DNA from 3 places in the Amycolatopsis sp. PS_44_ISF1 genome. Region 2 is predicted to be linked to each of the others. Evidence: riboswitches for the same ligand, from Rfam matches in the RefSeq annotation. Region 2 holds a riboswitch; each other region holds the start of a gene.
What was found. Region 2 has a riboswitch for S-adenosylmethionine ahead of NYF13_RS28750 (aminotransferase class V-fold PLP-dependent enzyme). Riboswitches for the same ligand answer to the same signal wherever they lie in the genome.
Positions count from the first base shown of each region.

Region 1 (9,506 bases), on a different contig from region 2:
CACCGCGCTGTCCATGCTGGTCCAGGGGGCCACCGCGGCGATCCTGCTGCGCAGGAACACCCACCTGGCGGACGGCGAGTCCGTGGTGGTGCACGCCGCGGCCGGCGGGGTGGGCACGATCGCCGTGCAACTGGCCAAGGCCTGGGGCGCGGGCCGCGTGATCGCGACCGCCAGCACCGAGGAGAAGCGCGCGCTGGCCCTCGAACTCGGCGCCGACGTCGCCGTCGACTCGCGCGCGGAGAACCTGACCGAGACCCTGATCGAGGCCAACGGCGGCCGGCGGGTCGACATCGTGCTCGACATGGTCGGCGGCACCACCACCGACCAGAGCATCGCGGCGCTGGCCCCGTTCGGCCGGCTCGGCTTCTACGGCATGGCCGGGCGGGAGGAGCCCAAGCCGGTCCGGCTGCGCAACCTGATGGGCCACAGCACCACGGTCTCCGGCATGTGGCTCTCGCACGTCTTCCGCCTGCCCGGCAACGTCTACGGCACCACGCTGACCGAGCTGTTCGACCTGGCCGCCCGCGGCGTCATCCGGGCGATCCCCGGCGGCGAGTACCCGCTGGCCGAGGCACGCGCCGCACACGAGGCCCTCCGCTCGCGCGGCACCGTCGGCAAGCTCCTGCTCGACCCCACGCGCTGACTCACGAGCCGGGTCCCGCCGCCTCGACCGCCCGCGCCGGCCGCGGCGCTCGTTCCACAGTGGACGACCGGGGCCCGGCCGAACGGGATCAGAGCAGCACGTCGGACAGCTTGAACGGGTACACCACCGCGTCCTGCGCGACCGGCCCGCTGATCCCCGGCACGTCCGCGGCGCTCGCGTACTGGTGCAGTCCCAGTCGCGAGTGGAACCAGCCGGCCCGGCCCGCGATGCCGTTGTGCCGCACCAGCCAGAGCACCACCTCGGGATCGGCCCAGCGGTCCGGGTGCAGCCGGTGCGCCCAGCAGTCGTGATCGGCGTAGACGAGCACCCGCTCGATCCGCGCCGCGTGCCGCACGTGCTTGATCCACGCCTTGACGAACCGGTCGTCGACGTTCTGCGCGTCCACCTCCAGCGCGGGCGCCAGCGAACCGGGGGCGAAGGCGCCGAGCCGGCTGGCCGTGCGGACGAAGTGCTCGGCCTGGTCGTGCACGGCGCCGGGCCGCGCGTAGTGCCGCGCGCCGGTGTGCAGGCCGACGTGCTGGGCCCCGGCCAGGGTGCGCTCGGCGCCCGGGTCGCTCCAGTTCACGTTCTCGCTCACGGTCACCGAGGCGAACCGGACCTCGGCCTCGCGGACCGCCGTCCAGTCGAGCACCTGCTCTCGATGGGTGAGGGTGAGCCCTCGCTCGGTCTCCGGTTCGGTCACTCTGCGCCCCTAGCAGCCCCACGACGGGTGAAAGGCCACCCTACGTCCCCGGCCGGTACGCAGGGTGACCTCGCGCCCGGCGTGTCCCGCCTTTGATCAGGCGTTTTCCCGCCGGACGGTGCGGGTCCCCCAGGGGAACCCCGCCGGCCGCCGCCACGCGGTCCGTGACCCCCGCGCGAGCGGCCGCGGCGCCGGCCCCCGCACACCGACCGGCCACGGAACGCCGTGGACCGCATCCGTAGGCTAAACCGGTATGAGCACCCCTGTGTTGACCGCGGTGGCCTGGCCCTACGCCAACGGTCCCCGCCACATCGGCCACGTGTCCGGATTCGGCGTCCCGTCCGACGTCTTCTCCCGCTACCAGCGAATGGCCGGCAACCGGGTGCTCATGGTGTCCGGGACCGACGAGCACGGCACCCCGATCACCGTCCAGGCCGACAAGGAGGGGATGACCCCCCAGCAGACCGCGGACAAGTACACCCGCCAGATCGACGAGGACCTGCGCGGCCTCGGCCTGTCCTACGACCTGTTCACCCGCACCTCGACCGGCAACCACGCCGAGGTGACCCAGCAGATCTTCCTGGCGCTCGACCGCAACGGCTACGTGGTGCCGAAGACCACGCGCGGCGCGATCAGCCCGTCCACCGGCCGGACGCTGCCGGACCGCTACGTCGAGGGCACCTGCCCGATCTGCGGGTACGACGGCGCGCGCGGCGACCAGTGCGACAACTGCGGCAACCAGCTCGACGCCGCGGAGCTGATCAACCCGAAGTCGCGGATCAACGGCGAGACGCCGAAGTTCGTCGAGACCGAGCACTACTTCCTCGACCTGCCCGCGTTCACCCGGGTCCTCGGCGACTGGCTGGCGACCAAGACCGAGTGGCGCCCGAACGTCCTCAACTTCACCCGCAACCTGATCGACGACATGCGGCCCCGCCCGATCACGCGGGACCTCGACTGGGGCGTGAAGATCCCCCTCGACGGCTGGAGCGACCAGCCGATGAAGCGGTTCTACGTCTGGTTCGACGCGGTGATCGGCTACTTCTCCGCCAGCGTCGAGTGGGCCCGGCGCTCGGGCGACCCCGAGGCGTGGCAGCAGTGGTGGACCAACCCGGACGCCCGCGCGTACTACTTCATGGGCAAGGACAACATCACCTTCCACGCCCAGATCTGGCCCGCGCTGCTGCTCGGCCACAACGGCGAGGGCGATCGAGGCGGCGAGCCCGGGAAGTACGGCCGGCTGCGGCTGCCGGACGAGATCGTGTCCAGCGAGTTCCTCACCATGAGCGGTTCGAAGTTCTCCACCTCGCGCGGCACGGTCATCTACGTGCACGACTTCCTGCGCGAATACGGCCCGGACGCGCTGCGCTACTTCATCTCGGCGGCCGGCCCGGAGACCCAGGACACCGACTTCACCTGGGACGAGTTCGTCCGCCGGACCAACTTCGAGCTGGCCAACGAATGGGGCAACCTGGTCAACCGGTCGATCTCGATGGCGCACAAGAACGTGGGCGCCATCCCGCGCCCGGACGCGCCGACGGCCGCCGACGAGGAGCTGAAGGCGTTGTCGCGCAAGGCGTTCGAGACCGCCGGGGCGCACCTCGCGCGGTCCCGCTTCAAGGCGGCCTCCTCGGAGGCGATGCGCGTGGTCACCGCGGCCAACCGGTACCTGTCGGACCAGGAGCCGTGGAAGCTCAAGGACGATCCGGCGCGGCGCGACAGCGTTCTCCACACGGCGTTGCAGGTGGTCAGTGACGCGAACACGCTGCTGACGCCGTTCCTGCCGCATTCGGCGCAGAAGGTGCACGAAGCGCTCGGCGGCACCGGCGTCTGGGCCGCGCAGCCGGAGCTGCGGGAGGTCGAGGACCTCGACCTCCCGGGCCGGGTCAACCCGATCCTGACCGGTGACTACGCGGGTGAGCAGGCCCGGTGGGAGTCGAAGCCGATCGAGGTCGGCCGTCCGCTGCAGAAGCCGACGCCGCTGTTCACCAAGCTCGACCCCGAGCTCGGCGAGACCGGCCCGGAGTGGGCCCCGATCGTCAGGTGATGCCCCGGTGGTGTCCGGTCCGGATCGGCCCGGACACCCCCGGGTATCTTTCGCGGCATGGGTGACCAGAAGCGAGAACTGCCGCCGATCCCGGACCGCCTGCCCGCCTCGGTCGTGGACGCCCACACCCACCTCGACGCCTGCGGGGCCGCCACCCCGGCCGACGTCACGGCCATGGTCGACCGCGCCGAACGGGCCGGGGTGGCCCGGGTGGTCACGGTCGCCGACGACCTCGCCTCGGCCCGGTGGGTCGTGGACGCGGCCGGTTGGGACGCCCGGGTGTTCGCCGCCGTCGCCGTGCATCCCACGCGCACCAAGGACTTCGGCGCGGCCGAACGGTCCGAAGTGGAGCGTCTGGCCGCGGCCGGGCGGGTGGTCGCGGTGGGGGAGACCGGCCTCGACTACTACTGGGACTACTCGCCGCACGACGCCCAGCAGGACGCGTTCCGCTGGCACATCGACCTGGCCAAGCGCATCGGCAAACCGCTGATGATCCACGACCGCGAGGCGCACGAGGACGTGCTGCGCATCCTGGACGAAGAGGGTGCGCCGGACGACGTCGTCTTCCACTGCTTCTCCGGCGACGAGGCCATCGCGCGCCGTTGCCTCGACGCCGGCTACGTGCTGTCGTTCGCCGGCACCGTCACGTTCAAGAACGCCCGCGGCCTCCACGAGGCGGCGCGGATCTGCCCGGCGGGTCAGTACCTGGCCGAGACGGACGCGCCGTTCCTGACCCCCCATCCCTTCCGCGGGCGGCCGAACGAGCCGTACTGCGCCGCGTACACCGTCCGCCACCTCGCCACGCTGAGGGGCGAAGGCGTCCACGAGGTCGCCGAAGCGGTCCGGACCACGGCCGAGCGGCTGTTCCGGCTCCCGGCCGATGGCGCGTGATCTCCCAGCGTGACAACCGGTTCCACGCATTGCGACATTCGGGTCTCCCGATTCGTCCACCTGATGAGTGACACAGGTCACGACACTCCGGGGGGTGTTTGCGCAACCCGCTCACCTCCGTTACTGTCCCGTGATCGTGCCGGTCGGCACCGCGGAAGCGGAGCCGGCCGATACGCCCACAGTCACGTCAGTGCACGTCGGGGAAGCGGGACCGCGGCCGGTACGGTCCGGACCCGTGACGATGGCGCTGACTGGGGGTGTCGGACTTGAGAGGCGCGTCGTCTGGCGTGTCGCGACGAAGGCCGGGAGTGGAGACACGCCCGGCCCGGGAAAGGGAACGACCCAAGTGACTGGTAGTAGGCCGGGCGTCTCGCGCCGTGGCACCGAGGACACCTTCTTCGCTTCCGCCCCCGTGGCCGTGCTCGACCGCGAGCTCGAGGACACCGCCTACGGGCACCTGGACTTCTCCGACGAGCTGCACGTCACCGAGCAGGACGTGCTGGCCGCCCTCGGCCCCGACGCCGACCTGCTGATGGCCGAGATCGACGTCGACGTGGACGAGCTGATCCGGCTGATCAACGCCGAGACCACCATGCTCCCGCCGCTCGTCCTGCCGGACGAGGTGGCCGAAGACCGCACCGCGACGCCGCAGACCCAGAAGGTCGCCGTCGAGGACGGCCTGATCGAGGCCACCCGCACCTGGAAGCGCCGGTTCCTCAAGGGCGCCGTGCTGGCCGTGCTGATCTCCGTCGGCGGCGGCGGGGCCGCGGCGCTGGCGATGAACAAGAGCGTCACGGTCGACGTGGACGGCCAGCAGCGCACCGTGCACAGCTACGGCGACACCGTGGGCGAGGTCCTGGAGGACGCCGGGCTCTCGGTCGGCGCGCACGACTCGCTCTCGCCCTCCCCGCAGGCCGAGGTCGGCGACGGCGGCGTCATCAAGCTCGAGCGCGGCCGCCAGCTGAACCTGGTCGTCGACGGCGTCTCGCGCTCCTCCTGGGTCCGCGCGAGCAGCCTGGGCGACGCGATGAACCAGCTGGGCCTGGCCGACCTGGTCGCCAAGGGGGCCTGGACCTCCATGCCCTCCAGCGGCCAGCTTTCGCTCGAAGGCTCGACCGTGCAGGTCAAGACCCTCAAGCACATCACGCTCTACGACGGCACGAACGCGCCGAAGCCGGTCACCACCACCGCGGTGAGCACCAAGGAGTTCGTCTCCGACCTCAAGCTGAACCTCGGCCCGGACGACGCGGTCGACGGTGGTCTGGACGTTTCGCTCAAGGACGGGGCCGAGGTCCACGTCAGCCGCATGGGCGTCTCGATGGTCAACCAGCAGGAGACCATCGACCCCGACGTGCAGAAGGTCGACGACCCGACGCAGCTCAAGGGCCAGCAGTCGGTCGATGACCCGGGCACCCCGGGTTCGAAGATGGTCACCTACAAGGTCACCAAGAAGAACGGCGAAGAGGTTTCGCGCGAGCAGGTCTCGGAGAAGGTCCTGCAGGAGGCCAAGCCGAAGATCATCAAGGTCGGCAGCAAGAAGCCGCCGGCCCCGGCCATCGGCGACACCTCGGCCTGGGACCGCATCGCGCAGTGCGAGTCGAGCGGCAACTGGTCGATCAACACCGGCAACGGCTACTACGGCGGCCTCCAGTTCGACAAGCAGACCTGGAACGCCTACGGCGGCCAGCAGTACGCGCCGACCGCCAACCTGGCCACCCGCGAGCAGCAGATCGACATCGCGAACAAGGTCCGCGACGCCCGGGGCGGGTACGGCGCCTGGGGCTGCGGCAACAAGGCCTGAGCCCCGCTGGGTAGGCTCTCCCGGTGGTTGAACTGCTGGGACCGGTCGAGATCCGCGGGATGGCGGCCGAGCTCGACGTCCGCCCGACGAAGAAGCTCGGGCAGAACTTCGTGCACGATCCGAACACGGTTCGCCGCATCGTCGAGCTGGCCGGGGTGGGCGCGGGTGACGTGGTCCTCGAAGTCGGGCCCGGGCTGGGTTCGCTGACGCTGGGGCTGCTGGATTCGGGCGCGGACGTGGTCGCCGTCGAGATCGACCCCGTATTGGCCGCCCGCCTGCCGCGGACCGCGGCCGAGCGGGCGCCCGAAGCGGTGAGCCGGCTCTCCGTGCTGGAGGCCGACGCGTTGCGGGTCAAGGCCGCCGATCTGCCGGCCGCGCCCGGCTCGCTGGTGGCGAACCTGCCGTACAACGTGGCGGTGCCGGTGGTGCTGCACCTGCTGGCCGAGCTGCCCTCGCTGCGGCGGGGGCTGGTGATGGTCCAGACCGAGGTGGCCGACCGGATGGCCGCGGGCCCCGGCAGCCGCATCTACGGCGTGCCGAGCGTGAAGCTGGCCTGGTACGGACCGGCCCGCAAGGTGGCCGCCGTGCCCCGCACCGTGTTCTGGCCGGTGCCGAACGTCGATTCGGCCCTGGTCTCCTTCGAGCGGTCCGCGACACCGGTGACCGACGTCGACCGCACGACCTTGTTCGACCTCGTGGATGCCGCGTTCTCCCAGCGCCGCAAGACCCTGCGCGCCGCGCTGGCGGGCTGGGCCGGCTCGGCCGACCGCGCGGGTGAGCTGCTCACGGCCGCGGGCATCGACCCGCGGACCCGGGGCGAGCAACTGGACGTGACGGCCTTCGCGCGGCTCGCGGCCCAAGCCTGATCGCCGGCCGCCCGGCCACGCCCCCCGGCCGGACTGGATCCGGGCGCCACCACTCGTGTGATGTGCACCAACGCGCTTGCGTTCACCCAATGGGATCGGCTTTACTCGGTAGGTCCATCCCGAGCGACTGAGAGACCTGGCTCGCCGAAGTCGCAGCAACCACCCTCCGCAGGGCAGGTGCTACCGCCAGGACCGATGGAGGCTGTTTCCGATGAAGAGGGTCACCCGGCCGCTCCTGCTCACCAAGCGGCGCGTAGTCGACGAAGGTCGCCGCTCGGTATGTGCGTGTCGACGCTCCACGGTCATCGCCTGATCTTCTCCTCCTCTTCTTGACCACCGTCCTTCTTGGACGGTCAATCGGTGACGCCCGGCGCGCCCGTGAACGGTGCTGCGCCCCTGCTTGGAGCCTCCCTGTGATCACTGTCGAAAACGTGTCCAAATCCTTCCCCCACAACGGAAATCCGGTGTCCGCCCTGCGCGACGTGAGTGTCGACGTGCAGGCCGGCTCCCTGTTCGGCGTCGTCGGCCCGGCCGGCTCCGGCAAGTCGACCCTGGCCCGCTGCATCGCGCTGCAGGAGCGCCCCGACCGCGGGGTCGTGCGGCTCGACGGGCTCAACACCGGCACCCTCGACGGACGGCGGCTGCGTGAGGTCCGCCGTCAGCTCGGTGTGGTGGGGACCAAGCCGGAGCTGCTCGCCGAGCGCACCGTGGCCGGCAACATCGCGACCCCGCTGGAGCAGCTCGGGGTCGACGGCCCGCAGCGCCGCAGCCGCGTCGGCTCGTTGCTCGACCTGGCCGGCCTGACCGCCCGGGCCGGCCAGCGGCCGGGCGAGCTGACCGACGGGCAGCGTCGTCGCGTCGCCGTCGCCAAGGCGCTGGCGGCCGGTCCGGCCGTGCTGCTCGCCGACGACCCGACCGCGGGCGTCGCCCCCGAGGAGGCCGGTGCGGTGCTGGCCGTGCTCGACCGGGCGCGCGCCGAGCTGGGGGTGACCGTGCTGGTGACCACGCAGGACGCGGGCGTGGTGCGCCGGGTCTGCGACGACGTCGCGGTGCTGGACCAGGGCGTCATCCTCGAGCGCGGCACGGTGCTCGACCTGATCGCTTCGCCGGAGAGCTGGACCGCGCAGGCGGTGCTGCCCGCGATCGAGACCACCCGCGCGCAGACCGCGAAGTACGACCGCGCGGCCGACGTCGTGTTGATCGGCTTCGCCTCCGTGGGCGCGCTGCTGCCCGAAGCGGCCGGCCGCTTCGACGTCGAGCTGGCCACCATCGGCGGTGGTCTGACCCGCATCGGCGACACCCCGATCGGCCGCTTCCGCCTCGGTGTCCGCGGTGAGCGCGCGGACGCCGCGCTGGCCTGGATCGCCGACCGCGGCGCCCACGTGACCCACCCGGTGCGTGGCCCGCAGGCGGTCGCCGCCGCCTGATCGACCGGTCCGCGAGGCCGTCCCGGAGCGTTCGGCCGGGGCGGCCTCCCTTCGTGTCCGGGATTTCGGGACGGCTGTCCGGAAAGCGGGTACGGCTGTCCGGACCCGGTGCTCGCGCCCGGCGCGGCCCGGTCCGCGAACGTCGGGTGGTGCCGTGCTTTCTCCTGGTGGGGAGCCCATCGGCCCGGCCACGTAGGCTGGGCGGGTGCTCGCAGTGGTTCCTCCTCCAGTCACCGTCCGGGTCCCGGCCAAGGTCAACCTGCACCTGGCGGTCGGCGATCAGCGCGCGGACGGCTTCCACGAGCTGGTCACGGTGTTCCAGGCGCTGTCGCTGACCGATGAGGTCACCGTCGTGGCCACCGACGATCCCGGGCTCGAGGTCTACGGCGAAGGGGAGGGCTTGGTGCCCACCGACGCCACGAACCTCGCCTGGCGGGCGGCGCGGGAGCTGTCCGCGTACGCCGGCCGGGCCGACGCCGAAGCCCCGAAGGTGCGGATCGTGCTGCGCAAGGGGATCCCGGTCGCGGGCGGGATGGCGGGGGGCAGCGCGGACGCGGCGGCGACGCTGGTGGGCCTGGCCTCGCTGTGGAAGCTCGACATCACCCGTGACGAGCTGGCCGCGATCGCCGGCCGGCTGGGCAGCGACGTGCCTTTCGCGCTCTACGGCGGCACGGCGCTGGGCACCGGCCGCGGCGAGCGGCTGGTGCCGGTGCTTTCGCGCCACACGTTCCACTGGGTGCTCGCGTTCGACCACGCGGGCCTTTCGACGCCGAAAGTGTTCGGCGAGCTCGACCGGCTGCGCGCCGAGGGCAACCCGCCGCGCATCGGCTCGCACACCCCGGTGGTCGAGGCGCTGGCCTCCGGTGACCCGCGCCAGCTCGCGCTGCTGCTGGGCAACGACCTGCAGGCCGCGGCGGTTTCGCTGCAGCCGGGCCTGCGGCGCACGCTGCGCGCGGGCGTGAACGCCGGAGCGCTGGCCGGCTGCGTCTCCGGCTCGGGCCCGACCTGCGCCTTCCTCTGCGCGGACGCGCAGACGGCGGTGGAGGTGGCGGCCGAGCTGTCCGGCGCCGGGGTGTGCCGCACGGTGCGCGTCGCGCACGGGCCGGTGCCCGGGGCGCGCGTGGTGGG
Region 1 covers NZ_JANUXO010000001.1:2,295,769-2,305,274, forward strand. The annotation lists gene NYF13_RS10515 (NADPH:quinone oxidoreductase family protein) at 1-643, shown strand, start outside; gene NYF13_RS10520 (GH25 family lysozyme) at 732-1,346, opposite strand; gene metG (methionine--tRNA ligase) at 1,600-3,393, shown strand; gene NYF13_RS10530 (TatD family hydrolase) at 3,451-4,284, shown strand; gene NYF13_RS10535 (transglycosylase family protein) at 4,703-6,085, shown strand; gene rsmA (16S rRNA (adenine(1518)-N(6)/adenine(1519)-N(6))-dimethyltransferase RsmA) at 6,109-6,951, shown strand; SAM riboswitch class I at 7,063-7,169, shown strand; gene NYF13_RS10545 (ATP-binding cassette domain-containing protein) at 7,365-8,378, shown strand; gene NYF13_RS10550 (4-(cytidine 5'-diphospho)-2-C-methyl-D-erythritol kinase) at 8,584-9,506, shown strand, end outside.
Region 1: it holds a riboswitch for S-adenosylmethionine, as region 2 does, so the genes downstream of both, NYF13_RS10545 (ATP-binding cassette domain-containing protein) here and NYF13_RS28750 (aminotransferase class V-fold PLP-dependent enzyme) in region 2, are expected to answer to the same signal.

Region 2 (9,506 bases):
GGGGCCGGGACCGGGCCGTCCGCGCTGAGCGGGCTGTACGCGCCGGGCTCGACGTTCAAGATCGCCACGGCGACGGCCGCGCTGGAAGCCGGGACCGCGACGCCGGACGCGGCCCTGCCCTGCCCGCTGACCGCGCGGATCGGTACCCGGACCCTGTCCAACGAGGACTTCGACCTGGGCACGGTGCCGATGCACCGCGCGTTCGCGAAGTCGTGCAACACCACGTTCGGCACCCTCGCCTCGCAGCTTCCGGCCGACGGGCTGGCCAACGCGGCCACCCAGTTCGGCCTGAACGCGGACTTCGACATCCCCGGCATCGCCACCGAGACCGGCGAGGTGGTCCCGGCCCAGGGCGCCGACGAGCAGGTCGAGGACGGGATCGGCCAGGGCACGGTGCAGGTCAGCCCGTTCGGCGAGGCGCTGATGGCGGCGACGGTGGCGGCGGGCCGGGCCGTGACCCCGCGCCTGTGGACGGACCCGGACCGGGCGACCAAGGTCTCGACGCGGTACAGCGCGCCGCCCGCGGGCGTGCTGGCCTCGGTGCGCTCGATGATGCGCGAGGTGGTCACCGGCGGCACCGCGACCGGGCTGGCGCGCTCCGGCACCGTGTTCGGCAAGACCGGCACCGCCCAGTTCGGCTCCGGCGCCGAGGCCCACGGCTGGTTCACCGGCTACCGCGGCGACCTCGCCTTCGTGGTCTTCCTGGAGGGCGCCAACGATTCCGGCCCCGCCGTCACGCTGGGGGCGAAGTTCCTGGCCGGGGTGAAGTAATCCGTCGAACGGGTGACGGCGGCCCGTGGGCCCCGCGACCGGCAGCGTTCGCCACGCTCGGCGTCCGGCTCACGACGCTCGGTACCGGGAAGACGCCCTAGCACGCCACTTGTCCGAATTATCCGGTGGTACACGAAGGAGTGAGTACCCCCGCTCACTATTCTGGACTCCGGCGGAGACCGGAGGGAGCGGAAGATGGACCAGCTTCCCGTGCTCCTGGGGATCGGCGGTGTGGTGCTGCTGGCGTCCGTCGTGGCCGTGCGCGTCTCGATCCGGCTCGGCTTCCCCTCGCTGCTGCTGTACCTCGCGATCGGCGTGCTGCTCGGTGAATCCGGGCTCGGCATCCGGTTCGACAACCCCGGCCTGACCCAGTCGCTCGGCCTGGCCGCGCTGGTCATGATCCTCACCGAAGGCGGGCTGACCACCCGGTGGCCCGCGGTGAAACCCGCGCTGGCGCGGGGAATCGCACTGTCCACAGTGGCTGTCGTGCTGAGTGTCGCGATCACCGGCGCCGCGCTGCACTGGCTGCTGGGCCTCGACTGGCGGCTCGCGCTGCTGTGGGGCGCGGTGCTCGCCTCGACCGATGCCGCGGCGGTGTTCTCCGTGCTGCGCTCGGCCGGGGTGGGCAAGCGGATCGTCGGCACGCTGGAGCTGGAATCGGGCATCAACGACGCGCCCGCCTACATCGCCGTGGTGGTGCTCGCCTCGGGCGAGGCGGTGGACTGGTCGCTGCCGCTGCTGGTGGTCTACGAGCTGGTCGCGGGCCTGGGCATCGGGCTGCTGTTCGGCTGGCTGGGCGCGATGGCGCTGCGGCGGGCGGCGCTGCCGGCCACCGGGCTGTACCCGCTCGCGACGGTCGCGGTGTGCGTGCTGGCCTACTCCTCCGGGCAGCTGGCGCACGCCTCGGGCCTGCTCGCCACCTACGTCGCCGGCCTGGTGCTGGGCAACTCCCGGCTGCCGCACCGCTCGGACACGCTGTCGTTCGCCGAGGGACTGGGCTGGCTGGCGCAGATCGGCCTGTTCGTGCTGCTCGGCCTGTTCGCCTCGCCGAGCCGCCTGCTGGAAACGCTGGTGCCCGGACTGGTCGCGGGCGCGGTGGTGCTGCTGCTGGCCCGGCCGCTCTCGGTGGTGCTCTCGATGCTGCCGTTCCGCCTGCCCTGGCGGGAGCAGGCGTTCCTGTCCTGGGCCGGTCTGCGCGGGGCGGTGCCGATCGTGCTCGCGATGATCCCGCTCTCGGAGGGCGTCGGTGGGGCCGAGCAGCTGGTGGACGCGGTGTTCGTGCTGGTCATCGTGCTGACGCTGCTGCAGGGTGCGACCCTGGGCCCGTTCGCCCGCTGGCTCGGCCTGGCCAAGCCGGCCGAGGCCCACGAGATCGAGGTGGACGCCGCCCCGCTGGACGAGCTGGGCGCAGAACTGCTGCAGGTGCGCATCCAGAAGGGCTCGAAACTGCACGGTGTGTACATCTCGGAGCTGGGCCTGCCGCCCGGCGCCACGGTCAGCCTGATCGTCCGCACCGGCGCCGGCTTCACCCCGCAGAAGACCAGCCGGCTGCAGGTCGAAGACCAGCTCCTGGTGGTCACCACGGCGAACGTCCGCGACGCCGTGGAGCGCCGCATCCGCGCCGTGGACCGCGCCGGTCGCCTGGCCCGCTGGCGTGGCGAAGACGGCCGCTGAAGGGGACGAAACCCCGGCGTGGAGCGACCACCGTCGTGGCCTGGGCCGCGCGAAGCGTCGCGCACGTGACTCCTGCGCCGAACGTGTGAGCGCGGTCTCAGATCGCGGGACGGGTCTGGCTCCGGGCCGCTCCGGTCGGTTACCTTCGAAACCAGGTCATGAGTGCCAGCGCGAAGCCCCGGCTCGCTGGCCGGCAACCCTCCTACCGCGGTGGGGTGCCCCGGGTGAGGACCAGGCCGGTCGCGTGGTGCGGCAGGCAAGCGCGGGCCCCTCGCCGGGGGTCCCCCGGACTGCCGAGGAGGCACTCCCATGACTCTCGCCCTCGATCGCACCTCCACCGAAGCGCCCGGCGCCTTCAGCTCCGCCGTCCCCGAAACCCGTGCGCCGCAAGGGATCCCGGCCGTCGCCGGCGCGAGCCTGCGGGTGCCGCTGGTGACCGGCGGCGACATCGGCTACGCGAACCTCGACCACGCCGCGAGCGCGCCCTGCCTGCAAGCCGTGCGTGCGGCCGTGGACGAGTTCTTGCCCTGGTACGCGAGTGTCCACCGCGGCGCGGGCTTCGCGTCGCAGGTCTCGACGCGGCTGTACGAGCGCACTCGAGACATCCTTCGCCGTTTCGTCGACGCGCGCGCCGCTGACACCGTCGTGTTCACGCGCAACACCACGGATTCCTTCAACCTCCTGGCCCGCGCTGTGCCGCCGAACACCTCCGTGGTCGTGTTCGACACCGAGCACCACGCCGCGCTGCTGCCGTGGCGCGGCCGGAACGTCCGCCGGGTCGGCCTCCCGCGCACGCGGCTCGCGGCAGTGTCCGTTGTGGACGAAGCGCTCGCGGACTGCCCGCCGGGCCCGCGGCTGGTGGTGGTGACCGGGGCGTCCAATGTGACCGGTGAGCTGCTCCCGGTGGCCGAGATCGCCGCTGTGGCGAGGAAGCACGGCGCCCGCATCGCGCTCGACGCCGCGCAGCTCGCGCCGCACCGCCGGATCTCGCTGCGGGAGCTGGACGTGGACTACGTCGCTCTGTCCGGCCACAAGCTGTACGCGCCTTTCGGCGCCGGCGCGCTGATCGGTCGCGCGGACTGGCTGCGCGCTGCTCCGCCGTACCTCGCGGGCGGCGGCGCGACGAAGCTCGTCACCGAAGAAGCCGTGGTCTGGAATTCTGGCCCCGAGCGCCACGAAGCAGGCTCGCCGAACACCGTCGGCGTGTACGCGCTCGGCGTCGCGTGCGAGCAACTGGCCGCGCGGTGGGACGCCGTCGGCGAGCACGAAGCCGAACTGCTGGAGCGGCTGCGCAAGGGCCTGTCCGGTATCCCCGGCTGCGCCGAACTGCGGCTGTTCGACGCGGCCGTCGACCGCGTCGGCACGGTGAGCTTCGTCGTCGACGGCTTCGAACCCGGCTGGCTCGCCGCGGTCCTGTCGGCCGAGTACGGCATCGGTGTCCGCGACGGCGCCTTCTGCGCCCACGTCGCCACGAAGCGCCTGATCGGCGTCGCGGGCGGAGACGGGCAGCAGGCCGTGCGCGTCAGCCTCGGCCTCGGCAGCACGGCTGAGCACGTCGACCGCCTGGTGCTCGCCCTGCGTCAGATCGCCGCCCGCGGCGCACGCTGGCAGTACGCCAAAGTGGACGGCCGCTGGGCGCCGGTCGGGGACCCGCGCGAGCTGCCGCCGTTCTGCGCCTGAGCCTCCACTCCCGAGGCCCGGGGGAGGGCGGAGGGGGTTCGTGCTGATCGCCTCCACGGTGTTCGCGGAGGTGGCTCTGCTCTCGTCCGCTGACGTCGTGCGGCGGGGTTCACCGGGTTCGCGGGTCCGCGAAGAGGGGTCCGCGGCCTGCCGCCGGGACCACCTGAGCCCGTAACGTGGACAATGGGCGGGTGAGCACCGAGCCCTCCTCCTCCGAACCCGACCTCGCGCGGCCCGCTGAGCCGGCCGAGGCCGGAGATCCCGCCGAGGCCCCCACCCCGGCCCCGGCCGAGGCCGTGGCGCCGCCGGAGCCCGAGACCGGGCCGGCCGCCCCGCTGCCCAAGCGCCGGGTCGGGCTGGTGTTCGCCGCGGCCGTGCTGCTCTGGGCCATCGACCTGGTGACGAAGAACCTGGTGGCCGCGAACCTCGAGGGCAAGGAGCCGGTCCGGATCCTCGGCGGGCTGATCTACCTGCAGGTGATCCGCAACCCCGGCGCCGCGTTCTCCATGGCCACCGGCATGACCTGGGTACTGGCCCTGGTCGCGGCGGCCGTGGTGGTGGCGATCGTGTGGCTTTCGCGGCGGCTGCGCTCGGTCGGCTGGGCGATCGGCCTCGGACTGGTGCTCGCGGGCGCGCTCGGCAACCTGACCGACCGCGTCTTCCGCGCCCCCGGCCCGCTGCGCGGCCACGTCGTGGACTTCATCTCGGCCTTCGCCCCGAACGGCGAGGGCTTCGCCATCTTCAACATCGCCGACTCGGCCATCTGCTGCGGCGGGGCGCTGATCGTCCTGCTGTCGCTGCTCGGCAAGGACTACGACGGCACCTCGACCCGGACCAAGAAGGAGGAGGCCGCGTGAGCGCCCGGCTGCTGCCCGTTCCCGACGGGCTCGACGGCATGCGCGTCGACGCCGGGCTGGCCAAGCTGCTCGGCCTGTCGCGCACGGTCGTGGCCGAGCTCGCGGCGGCCGGTGACGTGCTGCTGGACGGCCGGCCCGCGGGCAAGTCCGACCGGCTCGCGGCCGGCGGGCTGCTGGAGGTGACCCTGCCCGAGCCGGCCAACCCGGTCGAGCTGGTGGCCGAGCCGGTGGCGGGCATGCGGATCCTGCACGACGACGAGGACATCGTGGTGATCTCGAAGCCGGTCGGCGTCGCCGTGCACCCGAGCCCGGGCTGGACCGGTCCGACGGTGGTCGGCGGCCTGGCGGCCGCGGGGCTGCGGATCTCGACCTCGGGCTCGGCCGAGCGCCAGGGCGTGGTGCACCGGCTCGACGCGGGCACCACGGGCGTGATGGTGGTGGCCAAGAGCGAGCACGCGTACACGGTGCTCAAGCGCGCGTTCAAGGAGCGGACGGTCGACAAGGGGTACCACGCCGTGGTCCAGGGCCACCCGGACCCGACCCGCGGCACCATCGACGCCCCGATCGACCGCCACCCCCGCCACGACTACAAGTTCGCCGTCGTGGCCGGCGGACGACCGAGCGTGACCCACTACGAGGTGGTGGAGGCGTTCCGCGCGGCGTCGCTGGCCCACGTCAAGCTGGAGACGGGCCGGACGCACCAGATCCGCGTGCACTTCTCCGCGCTGCGCCACCCGTGCGTCGGTGACCTGACCTACGGCGCGGACCCGGTGCTGGCGCGCAAGCTGGGCCTGACCCGCCAGTGGCTGCACGCCCGTACCCTGGGCTTCGCCCACCCGGCCGACGGCCGCTGGGTGGAGTTCGAGTCGGATTACCCGGACGACCTGGCCGATGCCCTGAAGCTGCTGCGCGACGAGAACTAACCCTCGACCGCCCAGGTCAGCGTGCGATCGTCCGGTTCGGGCCGTGGGCTCCAGCGGACCGAGACCACGCGGGTGGCGTCGGGCAGGAGGTAGACGGTGTGCCCGCCGAGCGTCTCGCCCGGCCGCACCCCGATCTTGTGCGGTGGCCGCGAGGTGAGCGAAACGGGCGCCTTGCCGATCGCCGCCCCGTCCTCGGTGACCAGTTCGAGGTAGTTGTCGGGCAGCGAAGCGAAACCGGCCGCCCCGCGATTGGTGATCTCGGTGTGCACCACCACGGCCCGCTCGCCCTCCTGCAGCCGGTACCCGGCCGCGCCGAACAGGTAGTCGGCCGGGTCCTGGACCTCGAGCAGCTGCACGGTGAGCTGCTCGCCCTCGAGCCCCTCGGTGGCCAGCACCTCGCCGACCCGCCCGTGCCGCCCCCCGGCCGGCCCGCTCCGCCGCGGTTCGTCACCGCGCGCCCAGGACGCGGTCTGCGGAACTCCCCAGGTGCTCACGAGGGGGTTGAACTGGCCCTGACCCGGGCTTGCGGGATCGGACGGCCCGCCTGGCCCGGCGTACGGTCCCGACCCGGGCGGGCCGGGGTGAGGACCGGAGATCGCGCCGGGCCGAGCCGGGGTCGCGCCAGGGTGGGGGCCGGAGACCGCGCCACCCCCGGACTGTCCACCGTGGACGGTGCCCGGCCACCCCAGCGGCGTCGAAAGGTACGGCTGAGACGCCACCGGCTGTGACTGATGCGCCTGAAGGTACTGCGGTGACGGCGGTTGCTGCGGCGGCGGCATCCGCCCGGCCGGAAAGGGCCCGGACGGAACCGAGCCGGGCGGCACCGACCCGGGTGGCATCGATCCGGGTGGAACCGATCCGCTCGTCGGCGCCCCGGGCATCGGCTGCTGCCCAGCCATCCGTCCCGACCCCGGCTGGTGCGGGCCGCCCTGGTTCCAGGACGTCTGCGGTGACTCGGCCCAGGACGGCGGTGCCGCCGAGATCGCGGCCCGCAGCCCGCCGGGGTCGCTCTCGACCCCGACCAGCAGCGGCAGCCCGCTCCCGGACAGCGACACCAGCCGGTACGCCACCTCCCGCGGATCCATGCCGACCTTGGCCGCCAGCTCGTGCACGGCCGTCTTGCCCAGTTCGGCCAGCGCGGCGAGCAGGCGAAGGTCCACAGGATCGGTCACGGCCACTTCCCGAACGCTACCGCCTCACCACCCCGGATCCCCTCCGAACCCGCCCGTGTCCCCGCCACCGCCACCCCCGCTGACCGGCTTCCCCCTTGCACCCGACTCCGCCGCGACGTCCTTGCCCGACCCCGGCCACCGTCAGTCCGTACACCCGCGACGATCCGGCTGGATCGCACCGCCCGCAAGCCGCGATCACCCCAGTTCGACCAGACCACGACCACCTCGTCGAACCCCGACCGTCCTGCCGAACCACCACCACCCTGCCCGAACCACGATCGCCTGACCGAATCACGACCACCTGGCCGAACAACGACGCCCCGCCGCATCACCCATCGCCCTGCTGGATCGCCATGGCCTGGCCGAACCACGACCGCCCGGCCGAATCACGACTGCCCCGCCGAATACCACCGCCCCGCCGAATACCACCGCCCGGCCGAATACCACCGCCGGCCGCGGTACCACCGCCCGGCCGCGGTACCGCCGCCCTGCTGGATCACCACCGCCCGGCCCAATCACGACCACTCCCGGCCGGACCGTGTCACCCCGTCCGGCCGAACACCCGCCTAGCCCCACTACCGCCCGCCCGGCGGACCACGACTTACTCAGCCGGACGATCACTCTCCGCAAACCCCCGCCGTCCACCCGCCCTCACCCCGGCCACGACCGCCGCCCATCGGTCCCGCCCCGCACGCGGAGTCACCAATGCGGCGCGAATCCGCCGTTCTCCCAGCGTGAACGGGACTCTCGTGCCGCACCGCCCCTCCCGGAGCCGATCTCCATTAGGGTCGGAAATGCACCTGCACCACCGAAGCTGGGGGTCCGATTCCCATGACCGTCGTCACCGATCTGGCCGACGAGTTCGTCGATGAGCTGTTCGCCGCCGAGCCGCTGACCGCCGCGTTGCTGGGCATCCGGCCCGACGCACCGGGGCTCGACGATCCGAGCGCCGAGGCCGAGGCCGCGCATCGAGAGCGGCTGTCCGCGTTGCTGGAGCGGGCGCGCGCGGTGGACGGCGAGGGGCTTTCCCGAGAAGACCGCGTGACGCGTGACGTGCTGGTCCGGTCCGTCGAGGGGCGGCTGGACCTGATCGACAGCCACTTCACCGAGTTCACCGTCAGCGACCTGTTCGTCGCGCCCGCGGCGGGGCTGCTGTCCTCGCTGCCCATGGTCTCCGTCAGCGCCGGCTCGTCGGCGGAGGCGCACCTCGGGCGGCTCGCCGGCGTGCCCGGCTATCTGCGCGCGGTCGCCGGGCGGCACCGCGCCGGGATCGCGGCCGGGCGGGTGCCGGTCGCGCGGCTGGTACGCGGCGCCATCGCCCACCTCGACCGCTACCTCGCCGAGCCGGCGGGCGACCCGCTGCTGCGCCAGCCCGCCCCCGACGACGGGTTCGCGGCCCGGCGAGACGAGCTGCTGCGCGACGTCGTTCGTCCGGCTTTCCAGGAATACCGCGACTTCCTCGAGGCCGAAGTCCTCCGGCACGGCCGCCCGGACAACCGGGCCGGCGTTTCCTGGCTGCCCGGCGGTGACGAGATCTACGCCCGCCTCGCCCGGCTGCACACCACGACCGCGCGCGGACCGCAGGAGCTGCACGACACCGGCCTCGAAGTGATCGCCGGCCAGGTCGAGCAGTACCGTGAGCTGGGCGCGCGCGTGTTCGGCACGCGGGAGCTGCCGGAGATCTTCGAGCGGCTGCGCACCGACCCGAAGCTGCGCTGGTCCAGCGCCGAAGAGCTGCTCGACACCGCTCGCTCGGCCATCACCCGCGCCGCCGGGGAGTCCCCGAAGTGGTTCGGCCGGGTCCCGGAGCAGCCGTGGACGGTCGAGGCCGTCCCGGAGGATTCCGCCCCCGGCGCACCGCCCGCCTACTACATGCTGCCCGCCGCCGACGGCTCCCGGCCCGGCACCTACTTCGCCAACACCCACGAGGCCACCGAGCGCTTCCGTCACACGGCCGAGGCCACGGCGTTCCACGAGGCCGTCCCGGGCCACCCCTTCCAGCTCAGCACCGCCCTCGGGCTGACCGACCTGCCGCTGCTGCGCCGCATCGGCGACTTCACCGCCTACACCGAGGGCTGGGGCCTCTACACCGAGCGCCTCGCCGACGAGATGGGTCTGTACTCCGACGACGTGTCGCTGCTCGGCCTGCTCACCCTGGAGTCGATGCGGGCCGGGCGGCTGGTGGTCGACACCGGTCTGCACGCGCTGGGCTGGAGCCGGCAGCAGGCCGTCGACTACCTGATCGAGAACACGCCGATGGCGCCCGTCGAGATCGAGGCCGAGGTCGACCGGTACATCGGCTACCCGGGCCAGGCGCTCGCCTACATGGTGGGGCGGCTGGAGATCCAGCGCGTCCGCGCCGCGGCCGAGGCCCGCCTCGGGAGCCGCTTCGACGTGCGCGCTTTCCACGACGTGGTGCTTTCCGGCGG
Region 2 covers NZ_JANUXO010000003.1:528,364-537,869, forward strand. The annotation lists gene NYF13_RS28740 (penicillin-binding transpeptidase domain-containing protein) at 1-771, shown strand, start outside; gene NYF13_RS28745 (potassium/proton antiporter) at 967-2,445, shown strand; SAM riboswitch class IV at 2,600-2,714, shown strand; gene NYF13_RS28750 (aminotransferase class V-fold PLP-dependent enzyme) at 2,755-4,125, shown strand; gene lspA (signal peptidase II) at 4,422-4,982, shown strand; gene NYF13_RS28760 (RluA family pseudouridine synthase) at 4,979-5,905, shown strand; gene NYF13_RS28765 (AsnC family transcriptional regulator) at 5,902-7,083, opposite strand; gene NYF13_RS28770 (DUF885 domain-containing protein) at 7,909-9,506, shown strand, end outside.

Region 3 (9,506 bases), 350 kb from region 2:
GCCACCTTCCATGGTCCCATGGAGCTCCGGGTGCGGGTGGGGGTCATCCCCGATGCGAGCCGGCCGTGACTCGTGGTGACCTCGAATCATGAGCATTCCGCATCAGCCCGCGCCGGCTCCCCGGACCGCCACGGGCACTCTCGACACCGCGTTCGACCGGGCGTTCGGCCACCCCGCCGGCCTGCTCGGGCGCCTCGGCGGGTGGGTCATGGCGCGCGGCAACGCCGGCACCGAACACCGCGTCGTCGACCTGGCCCGGCTGGAACCGGACGAGATCGTGCTGGTCGTCGGCCCGGGTCCCGGCATCGGCCTGGACGCCGCCGGACGGCTGGCGGGCGAGGTCATCGGGGTCGAGCCCTCGGCCGAGATGCGCGCCCTGTGCCTCGAACGCTGCGGCAACCGCGTGGAGCTGCGCGACGGCTCGGCCGCCCGCACCGGCTCGGCCGACGCCTCCGCCGACGTGGTCCTGACCGTCAACAACGTGGAGCTGTGGGAGGACCGCGCGGCCGCGTTCGCCGAGCTGTTCCGGGTCCTGCGCCCGGGTGGCAGGATGCTGCTTTCGGCGCACGAGAAGGGGCTGCCGGTGTCCCGGCACGAGCTGGCCGACGAGGCCGCCGCCGCGGGCTTCACCGACCTCCAGACCTGGACCTGGCAGCCCCCGGGCTTCGCCCCGCTGGCCGCCCAGCTCAAGGCGGTAAAGCCCGCTTGACCGCCCGCCCGGCTAGCGCGGGTCGGTCCGCAGCGGATGGCCGGGAGGCACCTCCACCAGCACGATGCGCGTGCCATCGGGGTCTTCGATCCAGGCCTCGTCGAGCCCCCACGGCTCACGCTGCGCTCCGCGGACCGGGATGACCCCCCGCCCGGACAGCTCGGCCAGCGCGGCCGGCAGGTCACGGACCTGCAGCCACAGCGCTACATCGGGCGTCGGCCCGGCCTCGGCCCGCCCGACCACCTCGATCGACCCGCCACCGGCGAAGAAGACCATGCCCCCGGGGAACTCCTTGTCGATCGCCAGCCCCAGCGTGTCGCGGTAGAACGCGGTGGTGGCCTCCAGGTCGCGGGGGTGGATCAGCACCCGGCTGCTCAGTACTTCCATGACTACTGCCTACCCGAGCGGCTCAGGCCACCGCAATCGCGGCGATCCCGGCCAGCACCACCAGCGAGCCGATCAGCCGGCGCACGGCGTTGCGCTCGCCGAGCATCAGCCACGCGGCGACCCCGCCGACCACGATCGACAGCTCCCGCGCCGGGGCCACCAGGCTGACCGGCGCGATCCGCAGCGCGTAGAGCACCAGCAGGTATGCCGCCGGTGAAAGCAGCCCGACGATCAGCACCTCCTTGCGGTGCTCCTTCCACAGCCGGCCGGCTTCGGCGCGGCCCCGGTAGGCCGTGCGGGACAGCAGCAGGCTCTGCCCGACCGCGCCGCCGCCGAAGTAGACCAGCGGCGGGACGCCCAGCGTCGTCACGGAGTGGGCGTCCCACAGCGTGTACGCGGCGATGGTGGCGCCGGTGAGCACGCCGTAGAAGACCCCGGCACGACGCGCGGCCCGGTCCGCCGTACCGCCGCCGACGCTGATCACCAGCACCCCGGCGATCACCAGGAACGCGCCGATCAGGCCGAGCACCCCGGGGTGCTCGTTCAGCACCAGTACCGCGAAGAGCACCGACAGCAACGGCCCGGTGCCGCGCGCGAGGGGATAGACCAGGGAGAGGTCGCCGACGGCGTAACCGCGCTGGAGGACGATGCCGTACGCGATGTGCATCACCGCCGTGACCGCGGCGGCGACCAGCCAGCTCCACTGTGGACGCTCGGGCTCGATGGCCAGCGCCACAGCGATCACCGGCAGCATCACGACGGCGGAAACGGTGTTGTAGAGCCAGACGAATCGCGGCCCGCCGAAGGTGACGCGCTTGGCCGCGAGGTTCCACACCGCGTGCAGGAACGCGGCGACCAGGACGAGGGACAGAGCTGTGGTGTTCACCGGACCCCTTGGGCGTCTTCCGCGCGTGCGGAAGACCGGGTCCTCCAGGCTTTTGTCCCGTCAGATGAACGGCAGGCCATCTTGACCCGCCGACGGTGCCGCTCGGACCAGTCCCCCCGGCCCTCGTTGTGGGGTGGGCCCGCGCGGGGCGGGCCGCGGGCCGGTCGGCGGAACCCTAGGCACTAACGTCTCCCACCGTAGCCGAACCGGCGCCCGCGGGCCGCCTGCGGGCGCCCGGAGCAGGGCTGTTAGCATTTCCCACTGTTGCCGTGCGGCATTCCGTCCTGGAGGAAACCCGGCCGTGCCCACTCGATGGGCGCTCGGGGCCACTTTCGATCTTCGACGCGGCAGCACCCTCACCGAGACCGACCTAGGAGCGCCCCCATGGCCAACATCAAGTCCCAGATCAAGCGCATCACCACCAACGAGAAGGCCCGCCAGCGCAACCTGTCGATCCGCTCCTCGGTGAAGACCGCGATCCGCAAGTTCCGCGACGCCGCCGACTCCGGCGACAAGGCCAAGGCCATCGAGGCCCAGCGCGACGCCGCGAAGAAGCTGGACAAGGCCGTGACCAAGGGCGTCATCCACGCCAACCAGGCCGCGAACAAGAAGTCCGCGATCGCGAAGCGCGTGAACTCGCTCTGATTTTTCTCCGGAAAAGGGCCCGGTGACCAGTGGTCGCCGGGCCCTTTTCGTGCGTTCACCGGTCACCGGTCGGCCGGGATCGGAAACCTGGGGAGCGCCTGCGGCCGGTAGCTCTCCGCGCTGGGCGGTGGACACCCTGCGGACAGGACCGATCTGAGCCGGGGGCGGGCCGCTCATCGGCGAGCAGATCGGGAATCGACCGAAGGCGAGCAGCGCGCAGCCGCAGACGACCGGGCTCCGTTGATGAGCGGGCTGCGCGATTGCCGAGTCGTCGGCCCGGCCCACCCAGCTCGACCCCATCCGGACCAGCCAGTCCAGACCGGCCAAGCCCAGTCAGCCCGATCAGGCCCCACCAGTCCGGCCCGGTCAACCCGGTGAGCCAGACCAGGCCAACTCGGTATGCCAACTCGGCCAGCCTCGGCCCAGCCGATCCGGTACGCCAGCCCGGGCAGTCCCAGCCCAGCCGCCGGCTCGGGCAAGTCCCTGCCAGGCCGGGCCCGGCAGCCCGGCCGAGGCCCCGGCCCAGCCAACCCGGCCCGACCAACCCGGCGCGACTACCTCGGTAAGTCAGCCCGACCGGACCAAGACCAGGCAGCCCGCTGAACCAGCCCGGCCGAGCCCTGGCCCAGCCAGCCCGACAAGCCAGCCCGGCCAGACCAAGCAGCCCGGTACGCCAGCCCGGCCGATCCTCGCCCAGCCAACCCGGCGCGGCTAACTCGGTAAGTCAGCCCGGCTAGGCAAAGCCCGGGCAGCCCGGTGCGCCAGCGCGGCCGAGCCCCGCCCCAGCCAGCCGAAATAGCCCGGTCGACCAGCCCGGTCGGGCTCAGCCCAGCTCACCCCGATGGCCCGGCCAGGCCCACCCGGCTCGGCACGACCGGCTTGGCCGGGCGGTGAAGCGGATCGGGCCGCTCGGGTCGGACGGATCAGCGTTCGCCCTTGGCGGCGACCACGTCGGTGACCGCGCGTTCCAGTGCGTAGCCCGCGTCGGCGGCGGCGCCCTTGACCTCGGCGTTCAGGCGGGCCACGACGCGCATCGCGGTGGCGAGGCCGTCCTGGCCCCAGCCGCGGGACTGGCCCTGGGCCTTGCGGATCTTCCAAGGCGGCATGCCCAGCTCGCCGGCCATCTGGTTCGGGTTGCCGCGGCCGGCGGCCGAGACGCGGGCGATGGTGCGGACCGCGTCGGCCAGCGCGTCGGCCACCAGTACGTGCGGGACGCCCAGCTGCATCGCCCAGCGCAGCGACTCCAGCGCCGCCCCGCGGTCGCCTGACACGGCCTTCTCCGCGACTGCGAAGCCGGTCACGTCGGCGCGGCCGGTGTGGTAGCGGCGGACCGCCTGCTCGTCCACCACGCCCCCGGAGTCGGCGACCAGTTGCGTCGCGGCGGAGGCCAGCTCCCGCAGGTCCGAGCCGACGGTGTCGAGCAGGGCCATCACGCCCGCGGCGTCGATCTTTCCGCCGGAGCGGCGCACCTCGTTGCGCACGAACGCTTCGCGCTCGGCTGGTTTGGTCAGCTTCGGGCACTCGATGATCTCCGCGCCCGCCTTTTTTAACGCCGCGGGAAGCGCCTTCGCCGCCTTGCTGCGGCCTCCGCCGCTGTGCACGACCACCAGCACGATGCCTTCCGCCGGCGAAGCGATATACGCCAGCACGGCGTCGGCCAGGTCTTGGGAGATGTCCTGCGCCGAATCGAGCACGATCACCCGCCCTTCACTGAACAGCGAAGGGCTCACCAGCTCGGCCAGCACCGGCGGTGTGAGTTCGGACACCCGGTTACGGGTCAGGTCGGCCGTGGGATCGGCCGTTCTTGCGGCGTCCAGCGCGGCCCGGACGGCCCGTTCGATGAGCAGTTCTTCCTCGCCGAGGACGAGCTGGAGCGGCGCGGGGGCGATGGTCACCGGGCCATCCTCTCACCCGTCCGGCGGCCGGGCCGTCCCGGTGAGGTGGGCGGCCACCATGGCACGAGGCGATCACCATGTCGTACGGTGTAGCCGAGGCAGCGCCCGGCAGGGCCGCGCCGACAACCGAATACCGCTCATCCAGAGGGGCAGAGGGAACGGCCCGACGAAGCCCCGGCAACCGGCGTACAGCCTGTCATCCCGCGATCGCGGGATAGCTGACGACCACGGTGCCAATTCCGGCCCGCTTCGGCGGGGCAGATGAGGAAAGGAACCTCGTGATGACCGTTACCCTCGGCAAGACCTCCGCCGGCAAGACCGTGGACCTGGGTCCCGCCGTCGAACTGGTGTCGAAGGAAGAGGGCCACCGGCAGCCGCTCGCCCCGGAATTCGTCTCCGCCGAGGACTTCTCCCCGCTCGAGGTCGCCTACGATTTCGGCCGCGTGCGCCGCGAGGACATCGAGGCCGGGCCGAACAACATCTGGCGCTACAAGAAGCTCCTCCCCGTCCCCTCGAACGTCGAGGAGATCCCCAACACCGAGCCCGGCGGCACCCGGCTCGTCCGCGCGGACCGGCTGGCGAAGGCCCTGGGCCTCAAGCGGGTGTGGGTCAAGGACGACACCGGCAACCCGACGCACTCGTTCAAGGACCGGGTGGTCGCCGTCGCGCTGGCCGCCGCCCGCGAGTTCGGTTTCGAGGTGCTGGCCTGCCCCTCCACCGGAAATCTGGCCAACGCGGTGGCCGCCGCGGCCGCGCGGGCCGGCTGGCAGTCGGTCGTGCTGATCCCGAAGACCTTGGAGCGCGCCAAGATCCTCACCACCGCGGTGTACGACGGCGCGCTGATCGCGGTCGACGGCAACTACGACGACGTCAACCGCCTCGCCACCCAGCTGGCCGCCGAGCACGCTTCGTGGGCGTTCGTGAACGTCAACGTCCGCCCCTACTACTCCGAGGGTTCGAAGACGCTCGCCTTCGAGGTCGCCGAGCAGCTCGGCTGGCGCATCCCCGAGCAGATCGTGGTCCCGATCGCCTCCGGCTCGCAGCTGACCAAGGTGGACAAGGGCTTCCGCGAGCTCGGCCAGCTCGGCCTGGTGGAAGCCAGCCCGTACAAGGTGTTCGGGGCCCAGGCCACCGGCTGCTCCCCCGTTTCGGCCGCCTTCCGCGCCGGCCACGACGTGGTCCAGCCGGTCAGGCCGGACACCATCGCCCGCTCGCTCGCGATCGGCAACCCGGCCGACGGCCCGTACGTGCTCGACGTGGTCAACCGCACCGGCGGCTCGATCGAGGACGTCAGCGACGAGGAGGTCGTCGAGGGCATCCGGCTGCTCGCCCGTACCGAAGGCATCTTCACCGAGACCGCAGGCGGTGTCACCGTCGCCACCGCGAAGAAGCTGGTGGAGACCGGCAAGCTCGACCCCGACGCCGAGACCGTGCTGCTCATCACCGGCGACGGTCTCAAGACGCTGGACGCCATCGAGAACCATGTCGGCCCGAAGGCAACCGTTCCCCCGTCCGCCGAAGCGGTCAGCCAGGCACTCGGCTTCTGAGTCTTGGCCCCGCGCGTTCGTGCGGGCCAGCCCCAGCGTGAAGCCCGGCTGGGCCGGAGACGAGACCTCGGTCTCCAGCCCAGCCCGGGTCTGCCGCGGCGGGGAGCCCGCTAACGGGGTGGCCCACGGGGCTCGCCCCGGCGGCTGACCGAGGGTCCGTCGGTCCCGGGCAGGACCGCGGTGTCACCGTCCACATCGGTCCGGGTCACCAGCGCGCCCAAGGTCTTCAGCACGTCCATAGTGGACTGGCTCGGATGACCGTAGCTGTTGCCCGCGCCCACGCTCACCAGCGCCGCCCGCGGTGCCGCCGCCGAAAGGAAGCCGGGCAGGGAGAACCTCGATCCGTGGTGCGGCACCTTCAGCACGTCGGCCCGCAGGTCTGCTCCTTCCGCCAAGAGATCGACCTGCGCCGCCAGCTCCACGTCACCGGGCAGCAGGACCCGGCCCGCCGGGGTCTGCGCGCGGAGCACCACCGAGCTGTTGTTGATCATCGTGCCGTCCTGAAGCGCGGGCGAGCGCGCGGTGACGTAACGCGGGCCGAGCACGTCAAGAGCGAGCCCCGGCCAGGACAACCGCTGTCCCTGGCTCAGTTCCAGCAGCGGCACACCGTGCTGCGCCGCCTCGCGTGAGACCTGCTGCCACGCCCAGCCCGGCGCACGGCCGGGCCCGACCGCGATCGCCCCGACGGCCCGGCCCTCGAACACCGACGACAGCCCGCCGACGTGGTCGGCGTGCAAATGGGAGAGCACTACCAGCGGTACCCGGTCGATTCCGAGCCGTCGCAGGCATTCGTCGACCGGCCCGGGCTCGGGCCCGGTGTCGACGACCACCGCCCGCCCGGGCTCGGCCGTGGCCAGCACCAGGGCGTCGCCCTGCCCGACATCGCACTCCACCATGGCCCAGCCCGGCGGCGGCCAGCCCGGCGCCAGCACCCGGGCCGGCACGACGGTCAGCAGCACCGCGACCAGCACCACCGCGACCAGCAGTCGCATCCGCCGGAACCGCAGCGCGAAGACCACGACCACCAGCAGCGCGGCCGCGCACAGCCCGCCCCACCAGCCGCCGGGCCAGGCGAGCGCGGCTCCCGGCGCACGGGCGCCGTGCCGGGCCACGGTGATCAGCCAGCGTGCCTCCGGGTCGGCGAGGTGGACCAGCAGCCGCCCGGCCCCGGGCCACCAGGGGCCGACGACGGTGGCCAGCACGCCGAACACCGTCACCGGTGCCACCACCGGCGCGGCCAGCACGTTCGTGACCACCGAAACCAGGCTCACCGTGCCCGCCATGCCCGCGATCACGGGAGCCGTGACGACGAACGCCGCGAGCGGAACCGCGAGCCCCTCCGCGTACCCGGCCGGGATTCCCTTCCGGACCAAGGAGTCCGCCCACCGGGGCGCGAGCAGGACCAGCCCCGCGGTCGCGAACACGGAGAGGGCGAAGCCGAAGTCCGCGGCCATCGCCGGGTCCCACGCCACGAGCAGGCACACCGTGAAGGCAAGCGCAGGCAGGGCAGACCCGCGCCGGCCGAGCGCCAGCGCGAGCAGCCCGACCCCACCCATCAGCCCAGCGCGAAGCACACTCGGCGCCGGGCCGACGAGCACGAGAAACCCGAGCAGGCAAGAACCCGCCGCGAACGCCGACAGCCGCGGACCTGCGCGCAGCAAGCGGAACAGCAGGAGGACCGCGCCGCAGACGACGGCGACGTTTCCGCCGCTCACCGCCATCAGGTGGGTGAGCCCGGACTCCTTGAACTCGCGCTCGATCTGAGGCGGGAGTGTGCTCGTGTCACCCAGTACGAGGCCCGGCAGCAGGCCCGCGGGTTCGTCTGGAAGGACGGTGCACAACTGGTGCAAACCGGATCTCAGCGCCGCGGCCGCACGTTGCCACCAGGGCGCCTCGCCGATTTCGGCCGGGGCGTCGCGCACGAACAGCACCGCCACGGTGAGGTCGCCGCCGCGCGCCGGGTCCAGCCGCCCGGACACCGTCACCCCCTGCCCGGGTAGCAAGCCCGCCCACCCGGCCGTGGGCGCGAGCACCAGCAGGCGCCCGCTGGAGGCAACCGGTCGACCGTCCACTGTGGCCGATCGCACCAGGGTTTCGACGACCACGGAACGGGTTCCCGCCTGCTGGTCGGCGTATCCCGCGCGGTGGATCGGCCGCGGCCGTTCGCTGACCTCCACCCGCACCACCGCGGTTCGCCCCTGCCGCGCCTCCGTCCCGAGCGCGTCCCGCTCAGCCGCCCGGATCCGCAGCGCGCTGGGCCCGGCCACGATCAGCCCGAGCAGCAGGAGTGCGCCGGCGGCTCCCAGCCACCGCGACCGGCCTCGCACCAGCAGGACCACCGACAGGACCACCGCCACCGCGCCGGTCGCCAATGCGGCCCACCAGCCCAGCCGCAGCCCGGCGAGCGTTCCACCCCAGGCGGCCACCGCGGCCGGAACCAGGCGCAAGTCCGGGTCTCGCCAAGCCGGGACGACCTCGGGCCCGGTCATCCGACGCTCACCTGCTCCCGCAGCTTGTCGAACTTGCTCGCGCCGATGCCGTCGACGTCGCGGAGCTGTTCGACACTGGCGAAGCCGCCGTGTTGGGTGCGCCAGTCGACGATGCGCTTGGCCGTGACTTCGCCGACCCCGGGCAGGGTGTCGAGCTGCTCGGGGGTGGCCGAGTTGAGGTCGACCTTCCCGGGGGACGCAGCGGCGCCGGCCGCGCCGGAGGGGGCCGCCGCGGTCACGCCGACCGCCAGTTGTTCGCCGTCGGTGAGCTTGCGGGCCAGGTTGAGGCCGGTCAGGTCGGTACCCGGCACGGCGCCACCCGCGGCGCGCACCGCGTCGTCGACCCGTGAGCCGGACGGGACCTTGATCAGCCCGGGGTTGCGCACGTGACCGACCACGCTGATGACGAGCTTTCCCGAGCTGGGGGCCGAGACCTGCGCCCGGGCGGGTGGCAGTGGCGGCGGCGCCTCCGCGGCGGGTGTGCTGCCGCCGAAGATCGCGACTCCAGCCAGGGCCAGGGTCACCACGGCTGCAAGCGCCGCCGCGACGAAGACCCAGCGACGTCCAGAAAGAGCGGGCAGGGCACGTGGGCCGGGGAGGGTGGGAAGGCCGGGCAGGACGGGATGGGCTCGCAGGCCGGACCGGCCGGGGAGAGAGGTCCCGGCCGGCAGCCAGCGACGTACGAGCCGGCCACCGGGCCCGGCCGTCGTCGGGCCTGCGGCCAGCTGGTCGGCCAGCCAGGCGAACCTGGCATTCACGGGGGAGCCCGGATCTCGGGCGGTCTGCTCGAACACACGATCGACGTTAGGGCGGGGTGTCGGTGGGGTGCGAGGTCTGAGGGCCGGGGTTGTGGACAACCGGTCTGCTGGGGACAACTCGGCCCGGGGTGGGGTTCGGGTGCGGTTTTTGTCGGTGTGGGGTGAGAGGCTCGACGGCCGGGGCTTTGCC
Region 3 covers NZ_JANUXO010000003.1:177,243-186,748, reverse strand. The annotation lists gene lepA (translation elongation factor 4) at 1-12, opposite strand, end outside; gene NYF13_RS27195 (class I SAM-dependent methyltransferase) at 89-709, shown strand; gene NYF13_RS27190 (VOC family protein) at 722-1,096, opposite strand; gene NYF13_RS27185 (DMT family transporter) at 1,119-1,982, opposite strand; gene rpsT (30S ribosomal protein S20) at 2,367-2,627, shown strand; gene holA (DNA polymerase III subunit delta) at 3,551-4,522, opposite strand; SAM riboswitch class I at 4,657-4,790, shown strand; gene thrC (threonine synthase) at 4,804-6,069, shown strand; gene NYF13_RS27165 (ComEC/Rec2 family competence protein) at 6,180-8,558, opposite strand; gene NYF13_RS27160 (helix-hairpin-helix domain-containing protein) at 8,555-9,352, opposite strand.
Region 3: it holds a riboswitch for S-adenosylmethionine, as region 2 does, so the genes downstream of both, thrC (threonine synthase) here and NYF13_RS28750 (aminotransferase class V-fold PLP-dependent enzyme) in region 2, are expected to answer to the same signal.